Regions from separate parts of the Pseudobacteroides sp. genome, predicted to be linked through region 2. Evidence: riboswitches for the same ligand, from Rfam matches in the RefSeq annotation. Region 2 holds a riboswitch; the other holds the start of a gene.

Region 1 (11,389 bases), on a different contig from region 2:
TCGCACAGTTAACAGCCTTGCTAGGAAATTCGGCGTTCAGGTTGTTAATGTATATGTATTGGATTAATATGCTCTAAGGCAGAGCTAATTTTAAATATTATATAAAAAGTTATCTTTTTCTATTTCTAATTATTATTTTTTCGTTTATAATGTAACTATATTAAAAGTGTTAAGCATTTATCATTTTTAATATACAAAAAGTGTAATTAATCTTACATTTGTCGAAGCGTATGGTCTGTAAGGATTTACGACAGACAAATGTAAAGGTTGATCACTTTTATTATGTCAGGAATAAATAAAATATAGTTTTCATCATTTGTAAGCTTACAGATATTTAAAGCTTATTATTGTACAAGCTTGCAATTTCGAAATAATATTTTAATCATTCAACTGACAATATTGTGTCTATCATAGATATATAAATTTAAAAACGGGGGTAATTTATGAAGTCATCAAGAGTTTTTCTGGTTTTAATGAGTTTACTGATTGTTTTCAATCTTGCAGCATGCTCTTCAAAACTTTCTGATTCTGTTGCAGATGTTGGAAACGAAAAGGTTACATCAACTGAGTACAAGTTCTTTCTTGGACTGGTAAAGATGGATATGGAAGGTACAGGCGGTGTTGCAGATAAGGATGCAGTAGCAAAGAAGGCGTTCTGGGATGGTAAGGAAGGAAATGAACCACGTAAGACGATAGCAAAAAATAAGGCTATTGACAAGCTTCATGAGTTAAAGATACTTTTAATAAATGCAAAGAAAGAAAAGTATAAATTGGAAGAAGCTGACTTGACCCAAATAAAAGCAACTGTTGACGAGCTTATTCAGTCGGAAGGTGCCGGCAAGAGAGAGGATGCTGACAAGAAGGTAAAGGAAAAGTTCAGTGTATCCATCGATGAATACGAGGCAATTTATAAGGACTACTATCTTGCATATAACAAATATGCTGGTGATATAGTCAAAGGTATGAACGTCACTGATGAACAAATAAAGGCTCGCTATGGTAAGGACGAGCCTAAATATAACACTGAAATGAGAACAGTTAAACATGTGCTTGTCATGACTAAGGATCAAGCCACAAATCAGCCGCTTCCAGCCGATAAGCTTAAAGAAAAAGAAAAGCTTGCAAATGATATTTTGAGCAAGGCAAAAGCAGGTGAAGACTTTGATGCTCTGGTCAAGCAGTATTCGGAAGACCCGGGCTCAAAGGATAAGAACGGACAATATTCCTTTGGAAAGAATCAAATGGTTCAAGAGTTTGAAGACTTTGCGTTTAACCCCAGTGTAAAAGAAGGCGACATAGGAATGGTTAAAAGCATACATGGATACCATATTATTAAGTTTATCAAATCTGGTACCTACTTCGAAAATGAAAAGGAAAATATTAGAGCAACCCTTCAGTCAGAGAGCATAAAGGCCAAGATTGATAAGTGGAAAACCGAAAAGGAATACAGCCTTACAAAAGATCAGGCTGCCATAGATAATGTTCAAATCTAAATAACACGTTACCAAAATGGAACTACAAAACGTAGTTCCATTTTTTGATAAACTGTTTTTAGTCTTGCATAGAAAGGATTTGCTTATGAAAATGTTTGATTCACACGTTCACAGTTCATTTTCCGGTGACAGCGAAACGGATACAAATATTGCCTGCGTCACAGCTATTGACAAAGGCTTGGCAGGTATTGCCTTCACAGATCATCTTGACATAGATTATCCGAACTTCGACATCAAATTCCTAATTGATTTCGATGAGTACTCAAAGACTATGGATGGCCTTAAATCCTCATTCTCTTCCCGTTTAAAGGTGCTAAAAGGTATTGAGGTAGGCTTGCAGCCTCATGTAATTGATGCTACAGGTGAAGTGGTAAAAAAATACGACTTTGATTTTGTTATCGCTTCAATACATGTTATAGGAGGGATTGATCCTTATTACGGAGAATACTTTAGGTGCAATCCTGACAAAAAGACTGCATTTAACAGGTATCTCTCTGAAATTCTCAATGGACTGAACAACTTTGACGATTTTGACGTTATAGGGCATATCGGCTATATAAGGAGATACTGCAATTATGACGACAAATCTCTAAAATATGATGATTATAGCGACATATTGGACAGCATTTTAAAGGGAGTTATTGAAAAAGGCAAGGGAATTGAAATCAATACCTCCGGCTACCGCACATTAGGAACACCTATCCCCGACCTGGATATAATTAAAAGATATAGAGAGCTTGGAGGGGAAATTATCACAACAGGCTCTGATGCACATACACCTGAGCATATCGCTTGGAATTTCGCTGAAATAAAAAAAGCCTTATCTGATATAGGCTTTAATTATATTGCACATTATGAAAATAGAAAACCTGTATTGGAAAAAATCACATAGCGATTTTTTCCAACTTTTTATTCAATAACTCCTCCGCCAACAACTGTATCCCCATCATAGAAAACAACCGATTGGCCCGGTGTAACAGCTCTTTGGGGAGTGTCAAACAAAACCTTGACCCGTCCGCCTTCTAAAGGGCTGATTACAGCAGGTGCTTCCTTTGCTGAATACCTGATTTTTGCACTTACCCTCATCTCACCGTCAAGGCCTTCTATGGAAATAAAGTTTAGGTCAAATGCTGTAAGCGAATCTCTGAAAACCTGATTTCCCTCACCTAATATAACCTGGTTTTTGTTAGTATCAATCCCCACAACAAACATGGGCTTTCCAAATGCTATACCAAGTCCCTTCCTTTGTCCTACAGTGTAGTGGACAATCCCTTTGTGCCTCCCTAAAACATTTCCGTCAATATCCACAAAGTTCCCTGGCTTGATTTTGGTACCGTTCTTCTCTTCTATAAATCTACCGTAATCATTGTCTTCAACAAAGCATATTTCCTGGCTGTCAGGCTTTGAGGCTACAGCAAGGCCTATTTCCTTTGCCATTTCCCTGACCTGATCCTTTGTGTATTCACCTATCGGCATCAAAGTATGAGCAAGTTGATCCTGCGTCATTGTATAGAGTGCATAGGTTTGATCCTTTGCACTTGTAGCTGATTTTTTAAGAAGGTATCTCTTTCTATCTGAGTCATATTCAATCCTGGCATAGTGACCTGTTGCTATATAGTCTATTCCCATAGATTTGGCTTTCCCCAGCATTTCTTCAAACTTTACATGCCTATTGCAGGCAATACATGGGTTTGGAGTCCTTCCGCTTATGTATTCGTTTACAAAGTAGTCAATAACCTTTTTTTCAAAAACACTTTTGAAGTTCATAACATAATATGGTATTCCAAGCTTGTTTGCTACCCATCTCGCATCATCCACCGCTGATAAAGAGCAACAGCCGCCCTCGCTCTTTTGCCTGTCCTCATCCATATCAGGCCAAATTTGCATGGTAACCCCTATTACATCATATCCTTTTTCCAAAAGACAAGCGGCTGCTACAGAACTGTCAACACCGCCGCTCATACCCAACATTACCTTTTTCTTATCCATTATAGCTTATGCTGCCTTTCCCATTATATCATTCGTCGTCTTCATCGTGCTCGTGGTGATCATGATGTATATCATCACAACGCCTTCCGCAAGCAGAAGCCGAATCACATTCATCCAATAATCCGTTTTTCCTCTTATAATCTTCAATAGCAGCCCTTATTGCTTCTTCTGCCAGATTTGAACAGTGCATCTTTGCAGGCGGAAGTCCATCCAACGCTTCAGCCACAGCCTTGTTTGTGATCTGAAGGGCTTCTTCAATAGTCTTTCCTACAACAAGCTCAGTAGACATACTACTGGTTGCAACAGCAGCACCGCACCCAAATGTCTTGAATTTAGCATCTACTATCACACCATTATCTATCTTAAGATACATTTTCATTATGTCTCCGCATTTAGCATTACCTACTTGACCAACTCCGTCAGCATCTTCAATCTCCCCTACATTTCTAGGGTTCATAAAATGATCCATAACTTTATCGCTATACATTTTTATTACCTCTCTTCACATTTTCATATAATGGTGACATTTCTCTCAATCTTTCAACAATAACAGGCAGTACTTCCAGCAGCTTATCAACATCTTCATTGGTGTTTTCCTCACCATAGGTAAGTCTCAATGACCCATGTGCTATTTCATGCGGTAAACCTATAGCTAATAGGACATGGGAAGGATCTAAAGATCCGGAAGTACATGCTGAACCGCTTGAAGCCGCAATGCCTTTCATATCAAGCATCAATAAGAGTGATTCCCCCTCAATAAATTCAAATGAAAAATTCACGTTTCCAGGTAATCTCTTTTCCCTGTGTCCGTTTAATTTTACAAAAGGTATTTTTTTCATTACCTCTTCTATGGTCCTATCCCTTAATGCCATAATCTTTTTATTGTATTCATCAAGATTGGCCGTTGCAAGCTCAATTGCCTTACCAAATCCGACGATACCCGGTATGTTTTCTGTACTGGCTCTTCTTCCTCTCTCCTGGGCACCCCCATGTATAAAGGAAACAAGCTTTACTCCCTTTCTTACATAGAGTGCACCTACTCCCTTTGGCCCATAGAACTTATGGGATGAAATTGACATGAGATCAATATTCATTTCCTTTACATTTACATGTATATTACCAATGGCCTGAACAGCATCAGTGTGGAAATATATTCCCTTTTCCCTTGCAATCTTCCCTATTTCTGCAATTGGCTGCACAGTTCCGATTTCGTTATTTGCAAACATTATTGTTATAAGTATGGTGTTTGGCCGTATCGCATCGGCAACCTGCTGGGGTGTCACAAGCCCGAACTCATCAACAGGCAGATATGTTACCTCAAAGCCGTCATTTTCGAGATACTGGCATGTATGAAGAACAGCATGATGTTCAATACTTGTCGTTATAATGTGGTTTCCCCTAGCTTTATTTGCATATGCTACGCCTTTGATAGCCCAATTGTCTGCTTCGGTCCCGGATCCCGTAAAAAATATCTCTCTTGCCTGGGCACCGATTGCATCAGCCACCTTTTCTCTTGACTCTTCTATCGCCTTTTTGCTCTCTCTTCCAATTGTATATATGGAAGAAGCATTGCCGAAGCTATTAGTAAAAAATGGAGTCATAGCTTCAACTACCTCAGGTTTAACATAAGTCGTTGCAGCATGATCCATATATATAAGTTTTTCTCCCATAGCATTTTCTCCTTAACCGTTATTGTTTATGTTTTCCCAAAATAATTATTTATTAAACATCATTAATAAAAAGTGATTAATCTCTTATCAGATAAAGTACATTATATCATCATTTTTATTAAGCCTGTGGTACTCATTGATAAGGTCCTGCAAAGATATGGAATCAACTACCTCATTTACCCCATTCATCATTTTTTCCCATATCATTTTTGTGACGCAGAAGCCATACCTGTCACAAGAAGATTCATTATCCCCACTGACACAGCTTACCGGTGCAAGAGAACCTTCTAATGCCCTTAATACAGATCCTACCGATATTTTGTCAGGTTTATCTGAAAGTATGTACCCCCCTTGTGCTCCCCTTATACTTTTTACAAGCCCTGCTTTCCGAAGGGATGCAAAAAGCTGCTCAAGATAGTTTTCTGATAATTCCTGTCTCTCCGCTATGCTTTTAAGAGAAATGTTTCCTTCAGAGCTATGGAGTGCAAGATCAAGCATGGCTTTAACACCATATCTCCCCTTTGTAGATAGCTTCATATTTTAACACCCTCCAATTCCAAGTATATTACTTGGATTTCTCGTAATTAGATTAGCACTTTGGATATAATTAGTCAATACATTTATAAAATTTTACGCCTCGCAGATAAGCGATCATTCTTCTCTATCTCTTTTTTTGCTGTTAAAATCTTTTCTTAAAAGAAACCAGTATGTCAGTGCAACAATTGCATATACAGTAAGACTTTGAACCATATATAGATGAATAAAGACTATATTGACCAATAATAGAACAAATCCAGCCAGCAAAAGCCATGCAACAACTCTTTTCATTTTATAGACCCTCCCTTTTATCCTTGTTTCTGTTTTTCCATCTGTCAAGCCATTCCTTTATTCTTGCCTCATATCCATTGGCTGTCGGTTCATAATAGACCGTACCCCTCATTTCCTTCGGCAGGTATTCCTGATCAACAATATTCCCCTGATAGTCATGTGCATACCTGTAGCCTTGACCATATCCCAAATCCTTCATTCCATTAGCAGGTGCATTCCTTAAGTGCATTGGAACCTCTCCTGTCCGCTTCGTAGAAACATCACTTAATGCTTTGCCGATAGCCTTGTAACTGGAATTGGACTTAGGGCTTGTAGCAACCATGACTGCCGCATGTGCCAGGATAATTCTGGCTTCCGGCATACCGATCATTCTCACCGCCTCTGCAGCAGCAACAGCTACTTGTAGTGCAGATGGATTTGCCATTCCAACATCCTCCGATGCACATATTATTATCCTCCTTGCCAAAAACACAGGATCTTCACCTGCATATATTGCCCTTGCTAGATAAAAAACTGCCGCATCAGGGTCACTGCCCCTCATTGATTTTATAAAAGCACTTATATTGTCATAATGACTTTCGCCTGATTTATCAAATGTAATATGCTTTTTTTGCACACACTCTTCAATTGTTGCCAAACTGATGTGAATTATACCGTTTTCATCAAGCTCAGATGTAAGCACAGCCAGCTCTATGGAATTTAGTGCTGTTCTTGCATCACCGTTGCTTATTTCTGCCAGATAATCAAGTGCATCATCATCCAATTTTACATCATAATTACCCAGTCCTCGATCTTTGTCCTTAAGTGCATTTTTTATTATGCTCTTCAGGCTCTCAACGCCAAGGGGCTTAAGCATAAAGACGGAGGATCTTGATATCAAAGCTTTATTTACTTCAAAGAACGGATTTTCAGTAGTTGCACCTATAAGCACAATCGTGCCGTTTTCCACATATGGCAGCAACGCGTCCTGCTGTGATTTATTGAATCTGTGAATCTCATCTACAAACAAAACAGTCTTTCCGTTAGGATTCAATATAGGGTTTTGGGTATCTGATGCAATCCGTTTAATATCTGCCACTCCCGAGGTTACCGCATTAAGTTTTTCAAACCTGGACTTTGTGGTAGATGCGATTATCCTTGCAAGAGAAGTTTTCCCAGTGCCAGGTGGCCCGTATAGTATGATTGAAGCTATTCTGTCTGCCTTGATCATTCTGTATAGAAGCCTTCCTTGCCCTACAATTTCTTCCTGTCCGAAAAATTCGTCTATAGTCCTCGGGCACATTCTGTATGCAAGGGGTTCCTTTTTATCTCTTGAATCTTCTCTTGTATTTTCTTTTGTATCATCTTTCGAGTTTTCCATTGATATATCCCCCCTCCTTCAATCGCCGAATTTCCCCAGACGTTAACAAGACTCAGGTACTCCTCCCTGAGTCTTGAAATACATTTCTATGGATATTTATTTTAATAAAGTGGATATTTGCCGCAAAGAGTGCCAACCCTCTGAACAACCTTCTCCCTGGAGTTGTCAAAATCAGTAAGTGTCATATGAATAAGTTCTGCAATCTCCTTCATATCCTCTTCCTTCATGCCCCTTGAAGTAACAGCAGGGGTACCTATTCTTATACCGCTTGTTATGAAAGGACTCTGTGTATCAAAGGGGATTCCGTTTTTATTAACTGTTATGAACACCTCATCAAGCATAAACTGAGCTTCTTTACCTGTAACATTTATATTTCTCAAATCCATCAGCATAAGGTGGTTGTCTGTTCCGCCTGAAACTATGTTAAGTCCTTTGTCCATGAGGCTCTGTGCAAGAACCTTTGCATTCTTAACTACCTGATTCTGATAAACTTTGAATTCATCTGTCATTGCCTCTTTAAAGCTAACAGCCTTCGCAGCAATCACATGCATCAGAGGTCCACCCTGAAGACCCGGAAAAACTGCCTTGTCTATCATTTTAGCATACTCTTCCTTACAAAGAATCATACCTCCACGAGGTCCCCTTAAAGTTTTGTGGGTAGTAGTTGTAACAAAATGTGAATAAGGAACAGGGTTTGGATGGATACCCGCAGCTATTAATCCTGCTATATGAGCCATATCCACCATCAGGTATGCTCCCACCTCGTCGGCAATTTCCCTAAAAGCCTTAAAATCCAACTCTCTAGGATATGCACTTGCACCTGCAACTATGAGCTTTGGATTGTTTTCTTTTGCAAGCTTCCTTAATTCCTCATAATCTATTCTAAAGTTGTCGTTTCTAACTCCATAAGGTACTATCTTATAGTACTTACCAGATATGTTTACAGGGCTTCCATGGCTTAAGTGGCCGCCGTGAGCAAGGTTCATACCTAATACTGTATCACCTGGCTCTAAAACTGCAAAAAACACCGCCATATTGGCCTGAGCGCCTGAGTGGGGCTGAACGTTTGCATGCTCTGCTCCGAATATTTGCTTAGCCCTTTCGATTGCCAGCCTCTCTACCTCATCTACAAATTCGCAGCCTCCGTAATATCTTTTTCCAGGATATCCCTCTGCATATTTATTTGTAAGCGGTGTACCCATAGCTTGCATAACTGCATTGCTAACAAAATTTTCAGATGCAATAAGCTCTATTTTGTTCCTTTGACGGCCAACTTCGTCTTTCATAGCCTTTGCAACTTCTGGATCAATTTTTAAAACTTCATCAATATTGTACATAAAAATCCTCCTAAGCATTTATAAATAAAATGTGATTAATCAAATGTATAGATTTTATAGACATTAAAAAAAGCCAAACCCACATGATTTGACCTCTGAAATCAATTATACACCTAACTCTGTCCTTTTGCCTGAGAGATTATTCCCACATCATCTGTGGCGAACTTGCCCCTTCGGCGCCTTGACGGTCTCTCCAGAGGTGCGTCCTGTTATAGTCTTTTTACCTGAAAGTGTAGCTTCTTCGGTGTGCCTTTATATATCACTTTTACCTAAAGCTTATATATTAAAAGGCATCTCTCCCATAACACTCATCCGCAATATTTTATTAATCTTTAACAAATTAATTATAATAACAAAAATAATTTATGTCAATTAAATGCCTAAATTTTTTTATGCCAATGTTGTAAAATCCTTTTAGAATGTAAAAATCAATTGATAATGGTACTCATATGATATAGAATAAGCCTAAACAAATTCAAATTAAGGAGGATTCAATGGATCGTCGTTATATAACAACAACTTTTTCATTTGATGACAAAAAAGTAGTATCTTACCTAGGCATTGTAAGGGGCATCACTGTTCGTTCGAGAAGTATAGTAGGAAACATAGGTGCAGGAATTCAAAGTATATTTGGAGGAAACATATCTCTCTATACTGAATTATGTGAAAGAGCCAGACAGGAAGCGTTTGAAATCATGGTACAGCATGCCGATCAGATTGGTGCAAATGCCATAATCGGAATGAGATATGACGCCAATGAGGTTTCACAAGGCATAACCGAAGTTTTATGCTATGGAACGGCTGTCAGAATAGAGTAGAGACCCTAATTCCCTATATATTGAGAAAGGGGCCTTAGGCCCCCCTTATACTCAACCATATCTAAATCGGCTTATTTTTATTATAGTGATTACTAAAGTCTACATATCCTTCACTGTGGAGAAATAAGTGTCAAAATCTTGTACCATTCCTCCAAACTGGATTAATACTTCTCTTAGCTGTGTATATTCCCATTTGGAAATTTTATGGGCATTTTTTTCTATATATCCCCTAATAGCAGGTAATGCTCTTCTATCTCCATATACACCCAAAGCATTTGCTTCGATGAATTTGTAGCTGCTTTCCTTAAAATATTTCTTTAATTGGTTGTAAACAGCATCAGATTTGTTTTTTGAACCTATTCTTGCCAGACTAATTAGCAGAAATCTATAAACCTGACCTTTTTTGTCACTGCTTTCAATCGCACTTACTACTCTTTCGATAGCAGGTTCTCCGATTGCCTGTATGGCATTCATAACTGCAGTCAATGTGTTTGCATCAGTCTTTTGATCTTCCATTTGTGATACTATCTTAAATAAAGGCTCTAATAATTTTGTGTCCCCAATTATTTCTGCGGTGTGCATTACAGCCTTTTGTCCAAATTTCATGCATTTTTGCTCATCCAATTCCAAAGAATTCAACATGGCTACCAAATCATCCAAAAGTTTATCCTGACTAGCCTTTATGTGTTTGGCCAGACCATTGGGGATTATGCCTGCGTTTTCAACTTCAAAAGCAACTACCAAATCTATCACATCAGATAAATTATTTAAAATTCCGAAATACTGGAGAGGTGTCATACCGCCGATTTCCTCATAGGCGATATTTTCCCAGGAGTTCATCACATCGTATGACTCAATAACAACATCGGAAACCATTTTTGTATATACTTCGTCATAAGTATTATTTCTAATTGAAGCTTCAAGATACTCCTTATTTTCGTCCTGAAACTTTTTTGCATGCTTCTTTAATTCACCAGACAAGCTTTCAGATATAAATTTGTGCTTTTCGTTAGTAACTATCATTCCAACACCTCATTAATAAAGTTTATATTCACTTGGTTTTAAAATCATTTTTAATTATAACATATATAACCCAAATGTGCTATTAAACTAATTCGTTCAAGTTAATATTGATTTTCAAAGGCTATGTCATTGTTAGAGGTATTTTTGTGTAAAAATAGGTTTAATAATTGTACGCATTGTTAATAAGTGATAATATTTATGTGGAAGATCAACTGGAAATATCAGTTTTAGTCCTGTAATTACATTAAAGCAGATTTTCCTCTATGTATTTGTTGACTTTTAGCTTATAATTCTCAAAGGTATATTCAGGTTGGAAGTCTTTCATAAACTATGCGTTCCAGTTCTACATCTTCAAGGTTTGTATAAATATAATTGCGTCCGTCTATGACTGCAAAACTAGTCCGTGTGCGTTACCCTTTGATATGTTTTTCGTTAGTACTATTTTGGGGTAACAATTTTATGCTTCTAACAATCTTCTCCATATCAGTGTAATCTCCAGTTGTACTGATCTGTACCTGATGCAGCTTCAGGATTAGTTGAGTATATCCATCCATCTGGAATATCTAAAGATATTCTATTGAAATTAGTAGTCTGAGTGCTTTCTTGCACTTGGGTATTATTATCAGTGATCTTTGCCGTCCTTGTTTCTCCGTTCCATGATACAATTGATCCAAGACTCTCAGAGATAAATCTTAGCGGAACCAATGTCCTATTCTGTATTATCTTGGCTGGTACATCAAGCTTTTTATGAATGCCGTTTATAGTTGCATCAGTACTATCTACTTTGATATTAACCGTTCGAGTACCTTTTACTCCTATTGCTGTTCTCGTATTCGCGTTCCAGGTAACAACAGCACCGAGAGCCTCAAAG
Region 2 (11,389 bases):
CATATGTGGTTATTACAGCTAATTTATCACAAATTCATCAATAAATCAAACATATGTTCGGGTTGATATTGTGGATTTTAAACTGTATAATACGCTTATACCGTTCTAGCCGGGAAGATTTTATATTTGCTTTAATTTTCTTTGAATATCTAAATAAAGAAAAATATAGAAGGGTTATTATATGACACATTTTAAAATATTTTAACGGGGGTATATTTATGAGAGCTATCGTAACAGTTATAGGTAAGGACAGGGTCGGAATAATTGCCGGGATCAGTAATGTATTGGCGGATAACAATGTAAACATATTAGATATAAACCAAACAACACTTCAGGATGTTTTTACCATGATTATGCTTGTAGACATTTCAGGCCTTGTAATAGATTTTACAAAACTTGCCGACAGGTTGGAGAGAAAAGGCGAGGAACTTGGTCTTTCAGTAAGGATCCAACATGAAGACATCTTTAACTCAATGCATAGAATTTAGGGGGATGGATTAATGATAAGAACAAGGGAAGTACTTGAGACAATCAATATGATACAGGAACAGTGCCTTGACATAAGAACAATCACAATGGGTATATCGTTAAGGGATTGCTGCCATAAGGACTCAAAGCAGTCGAGGCAAATGATTTATGATAAAATAACCAGGCTTGCAGCTGATTTAGTAAAGACTGGGAATGATATAGAAAAGGAATATGGTATACCCATTATTAACAAAAGGGTTTCTGTAACTCCTATTTCAATTATTGCTGAAAGTTCCGATGAAGAAGATTATGTGAGATTCGCAGAAATTTTGGATAAAGCGGCTGATGCAATCGGTATAAACTTTATAGGAGGCTTTTCGGCACTGGTTCATAAAGGTTATACAAACGGAGACAGGAAACTTATAAGATCAATCCCTGAAGCACTTAGTTCCACTAAATTAGTGTGTTCATCAGTTAATGTGGCAACATCAAAAGCGGGGATAAATATGGATGCAGTGAGAGAAATGGGGGAAGTAATAAAGAGGGCTGCAGAGCTATCAAAGGATGATAACAGTCTGGCTTGTGCAAAGCTTGTGGTGTTTTCAAATGTTCCTGAGGACAACCCCTTTATGGCAGGTGCATTTCATGGAATAGGTGAGCCGGAATGTGTGATTAATGTTGGCGTAAGTGGTCCGGGAGTTGTAAAAAGTGCTTTGGAGAAGGTAAGGGGTGCGGACTTTGGAACTGTATCCGAAACCATTAAAAAGACTGCTTTTAAAATTACCAGAATGGGTCAGTTGGTAGCACAGGAAGCTTCAAGAAGGCTTAATACGGAGTTTGGTATTGTAGACCTTTCATTGGCCCCAACCCCGGCAGTAGGTGATAGTGTGGCGTACATTTTGGAGGAAATGGGACTTGAGAAATGTGGTGCTCATGGAACAACTGCAGCTTTGGCACTATTAAACGATGCAGTCAAAAAAGGTGGAGTTATGGCGTCATCATATGTTGGGGGATTGAGCGGTGCTTTTATACCGGTAAGTGAAGATGCCGGAATGATTGAGGCTGTCAAGGCTGGTGCTCTTACATTGGAAAAACTTGAGGCTATGACCTGTGTATGTTCAGTAGGGCTCGATATGATTGTTATACCGGGTGATACCAGTGCTTCAACCATATCTGCGATTATAGCCGATGAGGCTGCCATAGGTATGATAAATAATAAAACGACTGCGGTTAGAGTTATTCCTGCCTACGGAAAGAAAGTAGGAGATATTGTTGAATTTGGAGGGCTTTTAGGTTCGGGACCTGTTATGAACGTGAATAGATTTGGCAGTGAGGAATTTATAAAGCGCGGAGGCCGTATACCCGCACCTATCAACAGTTTGCGAAATTGATGAATAGTCTAAAATTTCTCACCTCAACATAAAGGTTGATGTCTAGGGTAACGGGCTGTAAGTAAGATTACAGACTCGTTATCTTTATATACATATATAAATTATTCTGGAGTGACCAAAATGCCTAAAAATTATATTATAGCTGTAGTTCTTATTATTTTAAATATCATTGCGTTCATTATTTCCGGTATTGATAAATATAAAGCCCGACATAAAAAACAGAGAATATCGGAAAAAACGCTTTTTCTGTTGGGGATAATCGGGGGATGCCCGGGGTTATATTCATCTTTTTTTGTGTTCAGACATAAGACCAGGCACATGAAATTCATGATAGGAATTCCTATTATTTTTGCTATACAGGTTACAGCAGTTTTATTAATCAAAGGTAAAATTTATTAAATATATTTTTAAATTTTGCCTGAGGTGCTATAATATTCCCAAGAGACTTTTTGGGGTGATTAGCTATATTTGACAATAGCAAATTTAAAGGTATTATAGAAACACCGAAGCATTCAAAGATTATTTTAAAAGGATCATCAGGTTCCGGTAAGACCACCATATTACTGGAAAGGTACAAATATATGGTGGACAGGCTGGGGATACCAAGTGAGAAAATATTGATACTTTTATTAAATAGGACTCAATCCCTTGATTGGAGAACAAAAACCTTTCTTAAGGGGTCCGGGAACATTTGGAGAACTTCATATTATGGATTTATTCAGAGTGAAATCAGGACCCATTATCCGATTGTATTAAAAAACTGCAGAGATATTATGGACCGAAGGATAAAGCCGACTTTCCTTACTTTTGAGTCTGCCCAGTTTTTGGTATCTGCAGTTATCCAGGCACACAGGGAAAGAAAGGGAATATTCCCAGGGGTGACATCATTTACAGATAGGATATCCATAGATATTACTTCAAATCTTGTTAAAGCGGCAACCTCAGGTATATCTTATAAGGATATAGGTAAAAGGCTGTACAATTCTCTGGAAATCAAAGATGACCTCAAAAAGCAGATTTTCAGTGATGCTGATAATATTACCGCTGCATACAGAAATAAGTGCATTGAGCTTGGAGTGTTTGATTTTGCCATGGCTGTTGAGCTTTATAATAATTGCCTTATTACGGATGATTTCTATAGAGAGCAGCTATTTAAGAGGGTGCAGCATTTAATAATAGATAATCTTGAAGAGTGTGTGCCTACAGAGGTTGATTTTATCGAATTGCTTCTGCCTAATGTCAGGTCTTGTCTTTTCGGTTATAACCATGAGGGCGGGTATGGTCAGGTTTTCGGCAGCAGCCATGAGTATGTGAAGGAAAAGCTTTTGGGTAGGTGCAAGGTTATAAACCTTGATAGCTCTTTTACATGTCAAAGCTTTATGTATGAATTCTCAGACATGCTTTATGAATACATTGAGGGAAATACTGCCTTCAAAGCATCAAATAAAGCATTTGTTGAGAGGACCCAGCCTGTTGAACTTAGAAGTGAGATGTTAGAACTTATAGGTGATAAAATAGTAAAACTCATAAGGGAAGAGGGTTACCTTCCTTCGGATATAACAATTCTATCAACGTATGCAGACCCAGTTACTGAGTTTGTTATCGGAAGAATATTGGAAGCTAACGGTCTGACTTTAAACAATCACTCAAGAAAAAACAGAATAATAGATAACCCCTTTTCTCAGGCACTTATTACATTGGCTTTACTTTGTCATCCCTCATTCAATCTTCCCCCTAACAGGGATAATGTGAGAGCTTTAATAAGGCTGATATTAAAGATTGACCCAATAAGAAGCTCTATTCTAGCAGATGAGATTTGCAGGCAAAAGCCCTTTGCAAAGTTTCCTGATATTGAGTTTCCAGGTCTAGTAGAGAGAATAGGATACTATAATATAGAAAAATATGAATATATAAGAAATTGGATTGATGAATACAGGGAGCTAGAAAATAAGCTGCCGATAGATGCCTTTCTGCAGAAGGTTTTTCTTGAAATACTTGTATCCCATGATTTGTCCGATAATGATGTATTACAGGCAAAAAATCTCATAGATAGTGCTCAAACATTTGTCGAAATAGTATCGAGGTTTAAGAATATCAGTGTGGACAAGGGTTTTTTAGAAATGGTAAGAAGCGGGATTAAAGCTTCAGAGAGTATTTTTGAATTGGAGGAGAAATTGCAAGGCAATTCGGTTGTATTAACTACTCCTGTATCCTATCTATCATGCTCAATGACTTCTAAGGTTATTATATTAAGCAGTTTGAGCAGCAAAAATTGGACGCCTAGAAGCATTAAGGAATTAACTAATGTTCATGTTCTTTCTAAAACATGGGATGACAAATCTATATACACAGAAGAACTTGAGGAAAAAAATCAGAAGGAATATCTTGCTATGATCATGAGATCTGTACTTAAAAGATGCAAAGATAAAGTTATAACATTCGAATCCATTCTTTCAGCTAATGGATTTGAAAATGATGGTATTTTGGGGGAATATTTTGATGAAATTCTGGGATAGTTTATAATTTGTTTGAAATTCATAAGTCTTATCAAAAAATCAAAAAATAAATCATAAAAAAAACCGTGCAAATTGATTATAATAGATTATAGAGATTAGATATATATTTAGTTGATTCGTAATAATATTATTTTTTACATAGGGAAGCAATTGAGATATCGCTTGATTTCTTCCTTTTTGTTGTCCGTTTTTTCTTTAATTTTATATAAGGTGGTTAAGGAAGTAATATTAAACGAGTTACATACACTAATATATTTTAACGAGATCGGTTGTTACTGGGTTCTTCGTTGTATGTTTCATTGATTTACTTTTGCATTTATACGAGAAACAATGTTCGAGGGTTTAATTAATTTAGAGATATTAGTCTAGCTATGCATGAATTGATTGTTTTACTGCAGCGTTATTGTTTTTCGAACTTTGAAAAATTCATATGAGCATATAAATAGCTTTTATATAAAGTAATGCTGAATAATATTTAAGCTGTTAAGATTAACTATACACTAATAAATGATTTTTTTACTACTGATTATACAAAATTAAACATACTCTTTATTCGAACCAATAACACACTTCATTCTTGAAAGATATAAGTATTCTCAACTCCAAGCAGATATTAGATCTATTGGGTTATAATATTTATATTACCTATTGCTGATTTGATCCTGATTTATAACAATTTTCACATCTAGTACGAAATCCATACTTTACAATTTTTTAATAATTGATTATTGACTAAAAATTAATTCTTCAGGAATAAATAAACTGGTCTTTATTTAATAGATCAAATAATGATTGATATTATTTGAAAAAGGCAAATTAGAAAGATCGTTGATTAAATATAATTTTTCTGAAGATATTTGCGGTTTTGTTTTATAATGCGTACAAAAACCGCAAATTAATTTTTATTACTATTTTGAGAGGAGTGATATATCAACTTAACAAAAGCCAATACATTCTGTTGAGACTCCAAAAAGTTATATTAATAACAGAATACGGAAAGGATAGAGCATACAAATAGCCGCATATTTGCGACTGAGAATTAACAGAGAGAAAGACTAAGGGGTTTTACTTATCTTATCTAAGGGGTAAACTAGAAAAGTGCTTAAAGTTTCGTTTTATAAATAAGTACGGAACAAAATAAAGGGGGTTTATCTAAGTGAAAAAGAATAAAATATTTGCACTTGTTCTAATGATGGTTATGTTAGTTTCTAATTTGTTTCCAATTGTATCGTTTGCGGCCTCAGCAGTCAATGTAGTTATAGGCACAGCCGCAGGAGGTCAGGGTGATTCCGTAACTATACCTGTAAGTTTTCAAGGTATAACAGCCGGAATCAATAATTGCGATTTTAGATTGTCATTTGACAGCAATGCGATGGAGCTTGAAGAAGTTACACCTGGAATAATCGTGCCTAATGCTGTTGTAAATTTTTCTTCATATTGTGGTAAATCCGGAGTTGTTTCATTTTTATTCAGTGATTCAACACAAGGGTTATTACCGATTACCATCAACGGTCCTTTTGCCAATTTGAAATTTAAGATTAAGGATAACGCAGTAAGCGGAAATTATACTGTAAAAATGGATTCCGTAGGATCATTTTCAGACACAAGAGGCGGAAAGATCAATCCAGACTTCGCATCAGGTGCTTTGAATGTTAAGGGGGATGTAAAACAAACGCCTACACCTACAGCAGTTGTTACAGATGGCTTAAAGATATCGGTTGAATCAGCCGAGGCCGTTGCAGGTCAATCTGTTACAGTACCCATCAGTTTTAAAAATGTTCCAATTAGTGGAATAAATAACTGCGATTTTAGATTACAGTTCAACAGTGATGTTTTTGAAATGGAAAGCATTATTCCAGGTTCAATTATATACAATTCCTCAACAAATTTCTATTCTTATGCAAAGAGTAACGGAACAGTATCTTTCTTGTTTGCAGATGCTACACAAGGTTCAAATCAGATAAAGAATGACGGTTTGTTTGCAAGTGTAAAGCTAAAGGTAAAGGATAGTGCAGCTGCAGGGGATTACATGTTGGTATCCTCAAAAGTTGGGGCAATATCAAGCATTAGTCCATCTGAAGCATACAAGATGACACCGGTTGACGCATTTATAGATGGAGGTACTATTAAAGTATCTGCATCAAAAATTACACCAACACCGGCTACACCGACTCCTGTTGTTACAAATGCAAAGGTAAGCATTCAAATAGGAGACACAAATGGTGAGCCTGGAAATGAAATTTATATTCCAATAATATTTGAGAATATTCCTGAAACAGGAATTAACAATTGTGACTTCAAGGTTTCCTATGATAGCAACGTTTTACAAATAAAAGATGTTGAGGCTGGAGCTATAATTCCTTCTGCATTAACTGATTTTTCTGCCAATTACAGCAAGGCAGGACAGATATCAATCTTATACAGCGATGCTACTCAAGGGTCTAACCCGATTGTAACTAAGGGAATGTTTGCAAAAATCAAGGCAGTAATAAAAAGTACTGCAATAGCGGGTACATACGACATAAAAATCAGCAGTGTGGGTGCATGTTCAACAAAAAACATGCAATCTGTAAAAGTAACATCAACTAATGGTAATGTTACCATTGCTTCAATCAAGCCAAGTGCTACAATTACACCTACTCCTACACCTATAGTTTCTGAAAACAAGATTGATGTGACTGTAGGCAGCCAGCAGGGTGACGCTGGAAGTGTTGTAACTGTTCCGGTAAACTTCAGTGACGTACCTGCAAATGGGGTAAATAACTGTGACTTCAGACTTTCTTTTGACAGCAGTGTAATGGATATTGTTGAAGTAAAGGCTGGAGATATTATACCAAGTCCTCTGACTGACTTTGTTGTTAACAAGAGTGCAGGAATCATATCATTCCTGTACAGTGATGCAACTCAGGGTTTAAATCCTATAGTTAAAGATGGTGTTTTTGCAAATATCACCGTAAAAATTAAGGAAAATGCACCAGCAGGTAAATATCAGATCAAGTTTATCAAAGTGGGTTCTTTCTCCAGTAAGAATATGGTTGCTATAAAAGCCAGTACAAAAGATGGTGAATTAATTGTTAATAAGGCACAGAGTACACCAACAGCTACACCTACTGAAACCCCGGCAACACCTGTAAGTACTCCTACAAATGCTGCTGCATTAAAAGTAAAGGTTGATATTGGAAATGTTACAGTTGAAGGGCAGGAAGCCATAGTGCCTGTAAGCTTCACTAATGTACCTGAACAAGGTATAAATAATTGTGACTTTAGATTATCATTTGACAGCAGTGCATTAAGTATTACTAGTGTAACCCCAGGTGATATAGTAACTCTTCCAAGTGTTAACTTTACTTCAAACAGCAATAATGGAATTGTTGCATTCCTCTATAGTGATGTTACACAAGGTCAAAGTCCAATAATAAAAGACGGTGTCTTTGCAAATATCAAGTTTAAAGTTTTAAATCCTGATGTAACAGGAAATTACCAAATAACATTAAGTAGTATTGGTGCTTTCTCAAGTAAAAACATGGTTCGTGTTGAGCCTGTATTTACAAACGGAAAGGTGACTGTAATTGCTGTAAAGGCAACAGCAACTGCTACACCTACATATACTCCTACACCAACATCTACCTTCACACCGACACCAACAAGTACGCCAAAGCCAACAAGTACACCAAAGCCAACAAGTACACCAAAGCCAACAAGTACTCCAACGCCAACAAATACTCCAACACCAACAGTTACACCAACTGCTACTCCTACTAATCCGGCATTGAAAGTGAATGTAGAAATAGGCAATGGAAAAGGTAAGCCAGGTGATGTAATAGAGATTCCTGTTAACTTTAATGGTGTGCCTGCAAACGGTATAAACAACTGTGATTTCAAATTGATGTTCAATAAGGATGCACTTGAAATTATGAGCATAACAGCAGGATCAATAGTTCAGCTTCCTGTAGCCAATTTCTCATCCAATATTGATTCACAGGGGTATATATCATTCCTTTTCAGTGATGCAACTCAAGGCTCATTACAGATAGTTTCTGATGGAGTGTTTGCTGTAATAAAGGCTAAAATAAAGGATAATGCTACATCTGGGGATTGCAAGCTAAGCCTCAATCGTGTAGGGTCATTCTCAGCATTCTCAAACGGCAAAATATCCCAGATATTGCCATCCTTCGCAGAAGGAAAAGTAACTATTGCAGCAGCTGATCCTACGCCGACTCCAACTCCTGTCGCTGATGGATTAAGAGTTATTGTAGAGGACTTCAACGGTAAAGCAGGCAGCACTGTAACAGTACCGGTTAAATTCGAAGGGCTTACTGAAGAAGGATTAAATAACTGTGACTTTAGACTTTCTTACGATACTAGTGTTATGGAAGTAGTAAGTGTTGATGCTGGTTTAATTGCAACTTTACCAATAGTTAATTTTGTCGGTTATTTCGGAACTCCTGGTGCTATCTCATTCCTGTTTAACGATGCTACACAAGGATCCATGCCTATAAAGGAAAATGGGGTATTTGCCAACATAACATTAAAATTGAAAGCTGATGTCTCATCTGATTCCGACAGCTTAAAGATTTCTAAGATGGGATCATTCTCTGACCCAAGCCGTAAATCAATTAAGGCATCTGCAATTGTTGAATAACTAAATACTGAATATAAATAAAGTGTTATCTTAGTGAATTGACTTCACATAGCAATTTGGAGAAATTATCTTTAAACTGCTATGTGAAGTTTTTTAAATATTTAGGAAATTGTGTCGTATTCTACACCATAATTTTTTACGACAACATTAAGGTTGACTATAGGTAAAATTTGTTGACAACAATGGTATAGATTATTATAATTAAAGTTAATTGAATATTTAATATTATCGGATGATGGTTGAGGGAGAGTAACTGTTTGTTTTATTAATTATATTTAAGGGTTAAAGAGTTAATAACACATTCCGTTCACCGAAGGAGTCATACTCTCAGGTATAGAGACTTCAGCCGGACGAACCTCTGGAGAGACCAATATATGGCGCCGAAGGGGCAAGTTCCTGTTAAGGAAATAATCTCTCAGGCAAAAGGACAGAGCTAATTCACATTATTTATGTGTATTATTGTGTTTATCACAGGGGTCACTCTATTAGAGTTTGACTCCTTTATATTTGCATAAATTTTACTTAGTAAACAAACAAAAAGGGAGGGGCTTTTATGTTTAATATAAAAATGCTCAACGGTATTTCTGAAAAAGGATTGGAATTGCTGCCGGTGGATCATTACAAATTATCAAATGATGCAGAAAATCCGGATGCTATATTGGTTAGGAGTGCCAATATGCTAGAAATGGAGTTCGGACCCAACCTCAAGGCTATTGCAAGGGCAGGAGCAGGAGTAAACAATATTCCTATCGACAAGTGTACGCAAAAGGGAATAGTTGTTTTCAATACCCCAGGTGCGAATGCCAATGGAGTAAAGGAGCTTGTATTAGCATCATTATTTCTGTCATCCAGACGCATTTGCCAGGGAATTAACTGGGCTCAATCACTTAAAGGCAAGGGAGATGAGGTTCCTAAGTTGGTGGAAAAGGGCAAATCCCAATTTGATGGCCCTGAAATTAAGGGAAAAAGAATTGGCGTTATAGGTCTTGGAGCAATAGGCGTTATGGTTGCAAATGATGCTGTTTCATTGGGTATGGAAGTTATAGGATATGACCCTTTTATTTCGGTTAATGCGGCATGGGGGCTTTCAAGCAGTGTAATTAGAGCAACCAGCCTTGATCAGATTATGTCTACATGTGATTACATTACTGTACATGTTCCGCTTGGGTCTGAAACAAAAGGAATGTTCAATAAAGACAAGTTTGCTATAATGAAAAAGGGAGCAAGGGTAATAAATCTATCAAGAGGAGGTCTTGTTGTTAATAAAGACATGCTTGAGGCTCTGGAAAATGAAACTGTAGCATGCTATGTGACCGACTTCCCTGAAGATGAATTGATTGGAAATGATAAAGTCATTACTATACCTCATCTTGGAGCTTCAACACCTGAGTCGGAAGAAAACTGTGCTGTTATGGCTGTTAATCAGGTTAAGGACTATCTTGAAAGGGGTACAATCAAGAATTCAGTTAACTTCCCGGATTGTGATATGGTGAGATCAGGAAGCACAAGAATATTAACCGCACACGAAAATGTTCCTAACATGGTAGGACAGGTTACAACTATACTTGCTAACAATAAATTAAATATTGCAGACATGCTTACTCATCATAAAAACAATATTGGGTTTAATATGATTGACGTAGACGGAAAAGTAAATGAACAGATATATCAAGCTGTCAAGAGTATTCCTGGGATTAAGATGGTTAGAATTATTGAGTAATAAAGGCAGAAAGTTTGCAGGCCTTCTTTGAAGCAGCCTGCAAACTTTTTTGTATTTTAAGAAATTGTTGTCTATGTTATACCACTCTAAGGAATTATAGTTTACTATGACTTGAAAAGTAATCATTAATCCAATATAATAAAAATTGTATGATAGCACCGCCAATTAACAAACAGGAAGAGGGCTGCAAATGGCAATCGTATTATTATCAATTTTTAGTTTGTTCCTTGGAGTATTATTAAATATAATTGCATCAAGAATTCCTAAAGTAGTGGAAAATGACATTGAAGACGTTACATGGGCTTGGCCTTTTTGTAGATCATGCAGCACAAAGCTCAAACCGCTTCAAATGCTTTTCCCAATAAACCTCTTTTTACATCACGGAAGATGCGGCAAATGTGAAAGTAAAATATTTGGCAGACCCATTCAGATTACTCTGTTTGCCCTTGTTGTTTGTGTACTCTTGTATCTAAAGTTTGATTTTACAATACAGTTTTTTGCATTTCTTTATCTGATGTCAGTATTGATAGCAGTGTTTTTTATTGACATGGACTACTATATTATTCCTGACGATTTGTTGTTTGCAGGTCTGGGGGGTGCACTTCTGGTATTTGTCTATAATCTTTTTTATGAGTTTCCGATTTATATGGAT

What was found. A riboswitch is a leader RNA that binds a small molecule or an ion and turns the genes downstream of it on or off. The one in region 2 is predicted to bind glycine.
Region 1: linked by a shared signal. The riboswitch ahead of glyA (serine hydroxymethyltransferase) and the one ahead of VIO64_RS04805 (3-phosphoglycerate dehydrogenase family protein) in region 2 are both predicted to bind glycine.

The regions. Positions count from the first base shown of each region.
Region 1 covers NZ_DATCTU010000045.1:94,560-105,948, reverse strand. The annotation lists gene VIO64_RS08320 (3D domain-containing protein) at 1-67, shown strand, start outside; gene VIO64_RS08315 (peptidylprolyl isomerase) at 444-1,493, shown strand; gene VIO64_RS08310 (histidinol-phosphatase HisJ family protein) at 1,579-2,385, shown strand; gene mnmA (tRNA 2-thiouridine(34) synthase MnmA) at 2,403-3,482, opposite strand; gene nifU (Fe-S cluster assembly scaffold protein NifU) at 3,511-3,969, opposite strand; gene nifS (cysteine desulfurase NifS) at 3,962-5,152, opposite strand; gene VIO64_RS08290 (Rrf2 family transcriptional regulator) at 5,240-5,689, opposite strand; gene VIO64_RS08285 (hypothetical protein) at 5,804-5,980, opposite strand; gene VIO64_RS08280 (replication-associated recombination protein A) at 5,982-7,340, opposite strand; gene glyA (serine hydroxymethyltransferase) at 7,442-8,677, opposite strand; glycine riboswitch at 8,795-8,876, opposite strand; glycine riboswitch at 8,880-8,989, opposite strand; gene VIO64_RS08270 (YbjQ family protein) at 9,172-9,495, shown strand; gene VIO64_RS08265 (hypothetical protein) at 9,595-10,518, opposite strand; gene VIO64_RS08260 (copper amine oxidase N-terminal domain-containing protein) at 11,002-11,389, opposite strand, start outside.
Region 2 covers NZ_DATCTU010000032.1:49,471-60,859, forward strand. The annotation lists gene VIO64_RS04780 (ACT domain-containing protein) at 219-488, shown strand; gene VIO64_RS04785 (PFL family protein) at 501-1,859, shown strand; gene VIO64_RS04790 (DUF1294 domain-containing protein) at 1,980-2,258, shown strand; gene VIO64_RS04795 (UvrD-helicase domain-containing protein) at 2,354-4,375, shown strand; gene VIO64_RS04800 (cohesin domain-containing protein) at 5,532-9,017, shown strand; glycine riboswitch at 9,250-9,370, shown strand; glycine riboswitch at 9,374-9,450, shown strand; gene VIO64_RS04805 (3-phosphoglycerate dehydrogenase family protein) at 9,571-10,737, shown strand; gene VIO64_RS04810 (A24 family peptidase) at 10,928-11,389, shown strand, end outside.